3 regions of the Streptomyces sp. NPDC111802 genome follow, and region 1 is predicted to be linked to each of the others. Evidence: predicted binding sites of a transcription regulator. Region 1 holds the regulator's gene; each other region holds the start of a gene.
What was found. Region 1 encodes HrcA, which represses chaperone genes, less so after heat shock. Its sites were predicted from a motif close to TTNGCACTCNGNNNNNCNGAGTGCNAA; they were not measured.

Region 1 (3,272 bases):
AGGTCATGGGCCGTGTGGGCGGGGCCCACGTTCGCCAGCAGGACCTGGCGGCCACCGCCCAGGTCGAGGGTCCACTCGCCGCTCACCTGGTGGTGGGGGCGGATCAGCGCGTCCACGGCCTCCTCCGCCGCGGCCGGGTCCAGACCGTTGCCAACCGCGTCCGCGCGCAGCTCCTCACGCGCGTGCCGTCCCTCCAGCACCGTGTCCATGCCCACCGGGCCGTAGACCTCCGCCCCCGCGAACGCCGCCGCCCCGAAGACATGATCGAAGTGGGGATGCGTCAGCGCGAGATGAGTCACACGGTGACCCGCGAGCCACTGCGCCTGGGTACGCAACCGCGCGCCCTCCGCGAGGCTTGACCCGGCGTCGACGATCAACGCGGTGCCGTCCCCCACGACCAGCCCCGCCGTGCAGTCCCACACCGGAAGCCGGCACCTGCCGACCCCCGACGCCAGCCGCTGCCACCCCAGCTCTTCCCAAGTCACCGTCATAGGGCGACGCTAGCCAAGAGACCACCGCCGAGCACGGCGGACCTGGCCCGGCCTTGCCCGGGGCGTACCCCACCGCCGTACACTGGGCCGGGGACGGCTGGCACTCGGACGGACAGAGTGCCAGGAAATGCGCCAAGGGGCACGACTTCTGGAGGTGTGCGCGAGATGCTGAGTGAACGCAGGCTTCAGGTGCTGCGCGCCATCGTCCAGGACTACGTCGGGACCGAGGAGCCGGTCGGGTCGAAGGCCCTGACCGAGCGGCACAACCTCGGTGTCTCCCCGGCAACCGTGCGCAACGACATGGCGGCCCTGGAGGACGAGGGCTTCATCGCCCAGCCGCACACCAGCGCCGGGCGCATCCCGACCGACAAGGGCTACCGGCTGTTCGTCGACAAGCTCGCCGGCGTCAAGCCGATGACCCCGCCCGAGCGGCGCGCCATCCAGAACTTCCTGGACGGCGCCGTCGACCTCGACGACGTCGTGGCACGCACCGTACGGCTGCTCGCGCAGCTCACCCGGCAGGTCGCCGTCGTGCAGTACCCGTCCCTGACCCGGTCCACCGTCCGGCATGTCGAGCTGCTCTCGCTCGCCCCCGCGCGCCTGATGCTCGTCCTGATCACGGACACCGGCCGGGTCGAGCAGCGCATGATCGACTGCCCGGCGCCGTTCGGCGAGAGCTCGCTGGCGGATCTACGCGCGCGGCTCAACAGCCGCGTCGCGGGCCGGCGCTTCACCGATGTGCCCCGGCTCGTCGAGGACCTCGCCGAGGCCTTCGACATCGAGGACCGCGGCACCGTCTCGACCGTGCTCTCCACCCTCCTGGAGACGCTCGTCGAGGAGAACGAGGAGCGGCTGATGATCGGCGGCACCGCCAATCTCACCCGCTTCGGACATGACTTCCCCCTCACCATCCGGCCCGTTCTGGAGGCGCTCGAGGAGCAGGTCGTGCTCCTCAAGTTGCTTGGCGAGGCCGGGGATTCGGGCATGACCGTGCGCATCGGGCACGAGAACGCCTACGAGGGACTCAACTCCACGTCTGTCGTGTCGGTGGGCTACGGTTCGGGCGGCGAGGCAGTCGCCAAGCTCGGCGTGGTCGGACCGACCCGCATGGATTACCCGGGAACGATGGGAGCGGTACGCGCAGTGGCACGTTACGTCGGACAGATCCTGGCGGAGTCGTAAGTGGCCACGGACTACTACGCCGTGCTCGGCGTGCGTCGCGACGCGTCGCAGGAAGAGATCAAGAAGGCCTTCCGGCGGCTCGCCCGCGAGCTGCACCCGGACGTCAACCCGGATCCGAAGACCCAGGAGCGGTTCAAGGAGATCAACGCCGCTTACGAGGTGCTGTCGGACCCGCAGAAGAAGCAGGTCTACGACCTCGGCGGCGACCCGCTGTCCCAGGCGGGCGGCGCGGGCGCCGGCGGCTTCGGCGCGGGTGGCTTCGGGAACTTCTCGGACATCATGGACGCGTTCTTCGGTACGGCGTCCCAGCGCGGTCCGCGCTCGCGCACCCGGCGCGGCCAGGACGCGATGATCCGGCTGGAGATCGAGCTCGACGAGGCGGCCTTCGGCACGACGAAGGACATCCAGGTCGACACGGCCGTCGTCTGCAACACCTGTAACGGTGAGGGCGCGGCGCCGGGGACCTCCGCCCAGACATGTGACATGTGCCGCGGCCGCGGTGAGGTGTCGCAGGTGACCCGGTCCTTCCTGGGCCAGGTCATGACGTCCCGCCCCTGCCCGCAGTGCCAGGGCTTCGGCACGGTGGTGCCGACGCCGTGTCCCGAGTGTGCCGGTGACGGCCGCGTACGGTCCCGCCGGACCCTGACGGTCAAGATCCCGGCCGGTGTCGACAACGGCACGCGGATCCAGCTCGCCGGCGAGGGCGAGGTCGGGCCGGGTGGCGGTCCCGCCGGTGACCTGTACGTCGAGATCCACGAGCTGCCGCATTCGACCTTCCAGCGGCGCGGTGACGATCTGCACTGCACGGTGACGATCCCGATGACCGCGGCGTCGCTCGGCACGAAGGTGCCGTTGGAGACGCTGGACGGGATGGAGGAGGTCGACATCCGGCCCGGCACCCAGTCCGGTCAGTCGATCCCGCTGCACGGGCGCGGTGTGACGCATCTGCGCGGTGGCGGGCGCGGCGACCTCGTCGTGCACGTCGAGGTGCAGACCCCCAACAAGCTGGACCCCGAGCAGGAGCGGTTGCTGCGGGAGCTGGCCAAGCTGCGGGGTGAGGAGCGGCCGCAGGGGCAGTTCCAGCCCGGGCAGCAGGGGTTGTTCTCGCGGTTGAAGGACGCGTTCAACGGTCGCTGAGCCTGCGGGGCGTCCTGGTCCAGGCCAAGGGTCAGACCCGATTCGGACTTGTTCGGAGGACGTGACAACATGCCGTCATGTCCTCCGCGCTGACCGATCTCTTCCCGCGCCCGATCGTGCAGGCCCCCATGGCGGGCGGCGTCTCCGTCCCGCAGCTCGCGGCTGCCGTGTCCGAGGCCGGGGGGCTCGGGTTTCTCGCCGCCGGGTACAAAACCGCCGACGGGATGTACCAGGAGATCAAGCAGCTGCGGGGGCTGACTCAGCGGCCCTTCGGCGTCAACCTGTTCATGCCGCAGCCCGAGTACGCCGACCCCGCGGCCGTCGACGTCTACGCTCATCAGCTGGCCGGTGAGGCCGCCTGGTACGAGGTCGAGCTCGGGGACCGCGACAGCGGGCGGGACGACGGCTACGACGCCAAGCTCGCCGTGCTGCTCGACAACCCGGTGCCCGTCGTCTCCTTCC
Region 2 (3,272 bases), on a different contig from region 1:
GCGTTCTGCAGCGCGGAACGCGTCACCTTCGCCGGGTCGATGATGCCCTCGGCGATCATGTCGACGTACTCACCGGTCGCGGCGTTCAGGCCGTGACCGACCTGAAGGTTGCGGACCTTCTCCACGACGACGCCACCCTCGAGACCACCGTTGACGGCGATCTGCTTGAGCGGGGCCTCCAGGGCGAGCTTCACGGCGTTGGCGCCGGTCGCCTCGTCACCCTCGAGGTCCAGCTTCTCGAAGACACCGGAAGCCTGGAGCAGGGCCACGCCACCACCGGCGACGATGCCCTCCTCGACGGCCGCCTTGGCGTTGCGCACGGCGTCCTCGATGCGGTGCTTGCGCTCCTTGAGCTCCACCTCGGTGGCGGCACCGGCCTTGATGACCGCGACACCGCCGGCGAGCTTCGCCAGGCGCTCCTGCAGCTTCTCGCGGTCGTAGTCCGAGTCGCTGTTCTCGATCTCGGCGCGGATCTGGTTGACCCGGCCCTGCACCTGCTCCGTGGAGCCGGCGCCGTCGACGATGGTGGTCTCGTCCTTGGTGATGACCACCTTGCGGGCGCGGCCCAGCAGGTCGAGGGAGGTGTTCTCGAGCTTGAGACCGACCTCCTCGGAGATGACCTCGCCACCGGTGAGGATGGCGATGTCGTTCAGCATCGCCTTGCGGCGGTCACCGAAGCCCGGGGCCTTGACCGCGACGGACTTGAAGGTGCCGCGGATCTTGTTGACGACCAGGGTCGACAGGGCCTCGCCCTCGACGTCCTCGGCGATGATCAGCAGCGGCTTGCCCGACTGCATGACCTTCTCCAGGAGCGGGAGCAGGTCCTTGACGGAGCCGATCTTGGAGTTGGCGATCAGGATGTACGGGTCGTCGAGCGATGCCTCCATCCGCTCCATGTCGGTGGCGAAGTACGCCGAGATGTAGCCCTTGTCGAAGCGCATACCCTCGGTGAGCTCCAGCTCCAGACCGAAGGTCTGGGACTCCTCGACGGTGATGACGCCTTCCTTGCCGACCTTGTCCATGGCCTCGGCGATGAGCTCGCCGATCTGGGTGTCGGCGGCGGAGATGGAGGCCGTGGAGGCGATCTGCTCCTTGGTCTCGACGTCCTTGGCCTGCTCGAGCAGGGCGGCGGAGACGGCCTCGACGGCCTTCTCGATACCGCGCTTGAGGGCCATCGGGTTGGCGCCGGCGGCTACGTTGCGCAGGCCCTCCTTGACCAGGGCCTGGGCGAGAACGGTCGCCGTGGTCGTACCGTCACCGGCGACGTCGTCCGTCTTCTTGGCGACTTCCTTGACCAGCTCGGCGCCGATCTTCTCGTACGGGTCCTCGAGCTCGATCTCCTTGGCGATGGAGACACCATCGTTGGTGATCGTGGGGGCGCCCCACTTCTTCTCGAGGACGACGTTGCGGCCCTTGGGGCCGAGCGTCACCTTCACGGCGTCCGCGAGCTGGTTCATGCCGCGCTCGAGGCCGCGCCGCGCCTCCTCGTCGAACGCGATGATCTTGGCCATGTGAAGTGGTCCCTCCAGGACTGGGGGTGATTCCTTCGGACCGCGCCCGCGCCCGCGACGGACGGCTCGCATGCCTTGTGATTCCTTGCACCACCCGGCCTGCGGGCCTCACCGACCCGGTCCTTCGTTGTCACTCTCACCTTCAGAGTGCTAACGCCAATGATTAGCACTCGGGGTACGAGAGTGCAAGGCGCCCGCGAAGCGGGCTCGATGGGGGGTGGCGGCCGGGCGACGGGCGGGCGCAAGCGGCTCTCGGGGATCGGGCGGGCGCTCGGCCGGACGTGAACGGGTGCCGGACAGGGCCGGACAGGTCCGGACATGGCGAAGGACCCGCACCCCGGGGAGTGCGGGTCCTTCGAAGAAGAACGTCGCTGCTGTTAGTCGACGCGTGCTTCAGGTGGTCGCGAGACGGACCATGTCCGCCTGCGGCCCCTTCTGGCCCTGCGAGATCTCGAAATCGACCCGCTGACCTTCCTCCAGGGTGCGGTACCCGTCCATCTGGATCGCGCTGTAGTGGACGAAAACATCCGCACCACCGTCGACCGCGATGAAGCCGTACCCCTTCTCCGCGTTGAACCACTTGACGGTGCCCTGAGCCATGCCTAACTCCCCTATTACTGGCCCTTGCACAGATCCACACTTCGCGGATCCGGGTCAGACCTCACCCCCCATCGGTCGGGGGCGTGCGCCGGAACGCGTCGACCGCGGCTGAATGTATCTGCCCAACTGCCGTCTGCAACAGGTCAATCGGACGAGAAATCCGGGCACGACCGGTCGGGAATGTGGGGACAATTCCGCTGACTTCAGGTCAAGTCGGACCCGGCAAACGGCACAAAAGCCGCAAAAAACCCGCACACTTTGGCTACTTCTTGTCGGGCCTGCGGCAGAAATCAAGGGCAACCGACTCGGAGATCGGCCGCGCATTCCCCAACTGTACCCCGCTCAACCACACAGAATTGCCCCCTCCGCTTCTCTCACGGAGGGGGCAATTCGATGAACTCTTAGTGACCGGGGTTACCGATGGTAATGATCGGTCATTCGGTCAGCCGGTCAGCCGCCGGCCACGGCCGGAATGATGGAGACACCCGCACCGTCCGGGGTCGCCGTCTCCAGCCCCTGCTCGAAACGCACGTCGTCGTCATTGACGTACACATTGACGAACCGGCGCAGCTTGCCCTGGTCGTCGAGCACCCGGGCGGCGATCCCGGTGTGGTTCTTCTCCAGATCGGCGATGACCTCGCCGAGGTTGGCGCCGTCGGCGGCGACCTCGGCCTGCCCGCCGGTGTAGGTGCGCAGGATGGTGGGGATGCGGACGGTCACGCTCATGCGAGGCCAGCCTCTCGGAAGGAGTCCAGGTTCGGGCGGATGGTGGCGGTGAGACCGGTACCGGCCACCGCGTCAAGGGTCTTGAGGCCGTCGCCGGTGTTGAGGACGACGGTGGTCCTGGTGGGGTCGAGGACCCCGTTCTCGATGAGCTTCCTCGTGACGCCCACCGTCACACCACCCGCGGTCTCCGCGAAGATGCCCTCGGTCCGGGCGAGCACCTTGATCGCGTCCACGACCTGCTCGTCCGTCACATCCTCCACGAACCCGCCCGTGCGGCGCGCGATGTCGAGGACGTACGGGCCGTCGGCCGGATTGCCGATCGCCAGCGACTTGGCGATGGTGTTCGGCTTCTGCGGGCGGACCACGTCGTGGCCGGCCTTGAACGCCGTCGACACCGGCGAGCAGCCCTCGGCCTGCGCACCGAAGATCTTGTAC
Region 3 (3,272 bases), on a different contig from region 1:
GGTCGCCGTACTCACCGGTCGCGGCGTTGAAGCCTTGGCCCTTGTCGAGCTCGGCGACCTTGGAGGTGATGACGTAGCCCTCCAGGCCGGCGTTCTCGGCGATCCAGCGCAGCGGCTCGACGGCGGCCTTGCGGACGACCGCGACACCGGTTGCCTCGTCGCCGGTCTTGCCGAGGTTGCCCTCGAGGACCTTCACGGCGTGGACCAGAGCGGAGCCACCACCGGAGACGATGCCCTCCTCGACCGCGGCGCGGGTCGCGGAGATGGCGTCCTCCAGGCGGTGCTTCTTCTCCTTCAGCTCCACCTCGGTGGCGGCGCCGACCTTGATCACGCACACGCCGCCGGCCAGCTTCGCGAGGCGCTCCTGGAGCTTCTCGCGGTCCCAGTCGGAGTCGGTGTTCTCGATCTCGGCCTTGATCTGGGCGACGCGGCCCTGCACGTCCTCGGACTTGCCGGCACCGTCGACGATCGTGGTGTCGTCCTTGGTGACGGTGATCCGGCGAGCGGAACCGAGCACCTCCAGGCCGACCTGGTCGAGCTTGAGGCCGACCTCCTCGGAGATGACCGTGGCGCCGGTGAGGGTCGCCATGTCCTGCAGCATCGCCTTGCGGCGGTCACCGAAGCCGGGGGCCTTGACCGCGACCGCGTTGAAGGTGCCGCGGATCTTGTTCACGACCAGGGTCGACAGGGCCTCGCCCTCGACGTCCTCGGCGATGATCAGCAGCGGCTTGGAGGCACCGGCCTGGATGACCTTCTCCAGCAGCGGCAGCAGATCGGCGATGGAGGCGATCTTGCCCTGGTTGATGAGGATGTAGGGGTCCTCGAGGACGGCCTCCATGCGCTCCTGGTCCGTCACGAAGTACGGCGACAGGTAGCCCTTGTCGAAGGCCATACCCTCGGTGAAGTCCAGCTCCAGGCCGAAGGTGTTGGACTCCTCGACGGTGATGACACCGTCCTTGCCGACCTTGTCCATCGCCTCGGCGATGAGCTCGCCGACCTGGCTGTCCTGGGCGGAGAGCCCGGCGACGGCGGCGATGTCCGACTTCTCGTCGATGGGGCGGGCCGAGGCCAGCAGCTCCTCGGAGACCGCGGCGACGGCGGCGTCGATGCCCTTCTTCAGGGCGGCCGGGGAGGCACCCGCGGCGACGTTCTTCAGGCCCTCGCGCACCAGCGCCTGGGCGAGCACGGTGGCGGTGGTGGTGCCGTCACCCGCGATGTCGTTGGTCTTGGTCGCCACCTCCTTCACCAGCTGGGCGCCGAGGTTCTCGTACGGGTCCTCGACCTCGACCTCACGGGCGATGGTGACGCCGTCGTTGGTGATGGTGGGCGCGCCGAACTTCTTGTCGATGACGACGTTGCGGCCCTTGGGGCCGATCGTCACCTTGACCGTGTCGGCCAGCTTGTTGACGCCGCGCTCGAGGGCGCGACGGGCGTCCTCGTCGAACTTCAGGATCTTCGCCATGACAGCGTGAGCCCTCTCGAATTCTGTGGGTTCAAAAAGACACTGCGCCCCGGGCGCCCGGCTTCTTTAAGTGGTCGCGGGGGGCCAGGGGCGCAGCTGGAAAAACTGAGGTGGTTCTACTTCTCGATGATCGCGAGCACGTCGCGAGCCGAGAGGACGAGGTACTCCTCGCCGTTGTACTTCACCTCGGTGCCGCCGTACTTGCTGTACAGCACGATGTCGCCGGTCTTGACGTCGAGCGGAAGACGCTCGCCGTTCTCGAAGCGGCCCGGGCCCACGGCCAGGACGACGCCCTCCTGGGGCTTCTCCTTGGCAGTGTCCGGGATGACCAGGCCAGAGGCGGTGGTCTGCTCGGCGTCGAGCGGCTGGACCACAATGCGGTCCTCAAGCGGCTTGATGGCAACCTTGGAGCTGGTGGTCGTCACGATCCGACCTCCCCCTTCGGAGATCTCACGGGGTTAACTGTCTGAGGTGGCGACCAGGTGGATCCGTCGTCGCGGGTGCCGGACCTGCCCGTCGCGTATTGGCACTCTCCAGTGGGGAGTGCCAGAGCCGAGACTATGACCGCGATTAGCACTCGGTCAAGCGGACTGCTAATTCCCTGCGGCGCGGCGCACCGGGTTGGCGCCAACCGGCAGCCCCCACTGGCGCAGACCGGCAGCCCGCACTACAGGTAGTCCTCCAGGCGCCCCACCGTCAGCCCACGCTCCTGGATCTCCCGCAGCAGCCTCGTCGTCCGCTCCCTCAGACTCAGTCCGGCCGGCTCCCCCGAAGGGACGGACACGATGTCGCCGGCGCTCAGCCGGACGGGTCCCTTCGCGTACGTCAGTTCGCCGTCGCCCTCCATCGCCGCCCGCCACAGCACGACCGCCGTCACACCGCAGTCGGCCGCCGCGCGGAGCGTGGTGGTGTCGTACGCGCCGTAGGGCGGGCGAAAGAAGCGGGGGCGGATGCCGAAGCGGGCGCGGAGTTTGTTCTGCTGGCCGCAGATCTCGACGCGCTGTCCGGCGTACGGAAGACCGCGCAGGGCTGCGTGGTCGAGGGTGTGGTTCTGGATCGACGCGCCGACCGCGCGCAGTCGCGCGAAGTGGCCGTAGCCCGGTCCGACCACGCTGTCCGTGAGGAACATGCTGACCGGCAGCCGTAGTTCACGGACCATGTCGACGAAGCGCGGGTCCTTCTCGGCGCCGTCGTCGTAGGTGAGGAAGACGACCTTGTGGGGCGTGCGGACGCGGTGGACCACGGGCAGCGGGTCGCCGGACGGCCACGGCGGTCTCCGCGCGGGCGGCGACGGGGGCGCGGGCAGCGGGGCGCTCAGACCCCAGTGGCGGTACGGCTGCGCTGCCGTGTGCGTCGAGTTCTTCGCCGACCGTGCCGCGCGCTCGGATCGCCCTCCACGGGGGTCGGCCGTATCCCCGGCGCCGCCGCAACCGGCGAGCAGAGCGGACGCCAGGACCATGGCGGCGAGCGCCCGCGCCCCCGGCGCCGACCTCACAGGTAGTCCTCCAGCCGGGCCACCGCGTACCCCTCGGCCGTCACCTTGTTCAGGAACCGGCGGATCATGTCGGGCATTGTGCCCTTCCAGTCCTCCCTGCCCCGGAAGTGACTGAGCACGATGTCACCCGGTCGGACCTTCCGGTCCGGCTCGCGGTACTCCCAGTGGTCGACGAACACCTCCGCGTTCCACAGCGGGACGTACTCGACACCGCAGGACTTCGCGGCGCGCAGGGTGTCCCGGTCGTAGTTGCCGTAGGGCGGGCGGAAGAGCAACGGGCGCTTGCCGTAGCGCTCCGCGATGACCTCCTGCATG

Region 2: the regulator HrcA is predicted to act here: its motif matches at 1,675-1,701, upstream of groL (chaperonin GroEL).
Region 3: the regulator HrcA is predicted to act here: its motif matches at 2,033-2,059, upstream of groES (co-chaperone GroES).

Annotation. Positions count from the first base shown of each region.
Region 1 is NZ_JBVKCZ010000027.1:44,927-48,198, forward strand. It holds gene ACZ7NC_RS27650 (MBL fold metallo-hydrolase) at 1-491, opposite strand, end outside; gene hrcA (heat-inducible transcriptional repressor HrcA) at 657-1,673, shown strand; gene dnaJ (molecular chaperone DnaJ) at 1,674-2,810, shown strand; gene ACZ7NC_RS27665 (nitronate monooxygenase) at 2,888-3,272, shown strand, end outside.
Region 2 is NZ_JBVKCZ010000011.1:74,113-77,384, reverse strand. It holds gene groL (chaperonin GroEL) at 1-1,511, opposite strand, end outside; gene ACZ7NC_RS14215 (cold-shock protein) at 1,905-2,111, opposite strand; gene ACZ7NC_RS14210 (MoaD/ThiS family protein) at 2,562-2,837, opposite strand; gene thrC (threonine synthase) at 2,834-3,272, opposite strand, start outside.
Region 3 is NZ_JBVKCZ010000009.1:15,994-19,265, reverse strand. It holds gene groL (chaperonin GroEL) at 1-1,462, opposite strand, end outside; gene groES (co-chaperone GroES) at 1,579-1,887, opposite strand; gene ACZ7NC_RS11870 (polysaccharide deacetylase family protein) at 2,130-2,921, opposite strand; gene ACZ7NC_RS11865 (polysaccharide deacetylase family protein) at 2,954-3,272, opposite strand, start outside.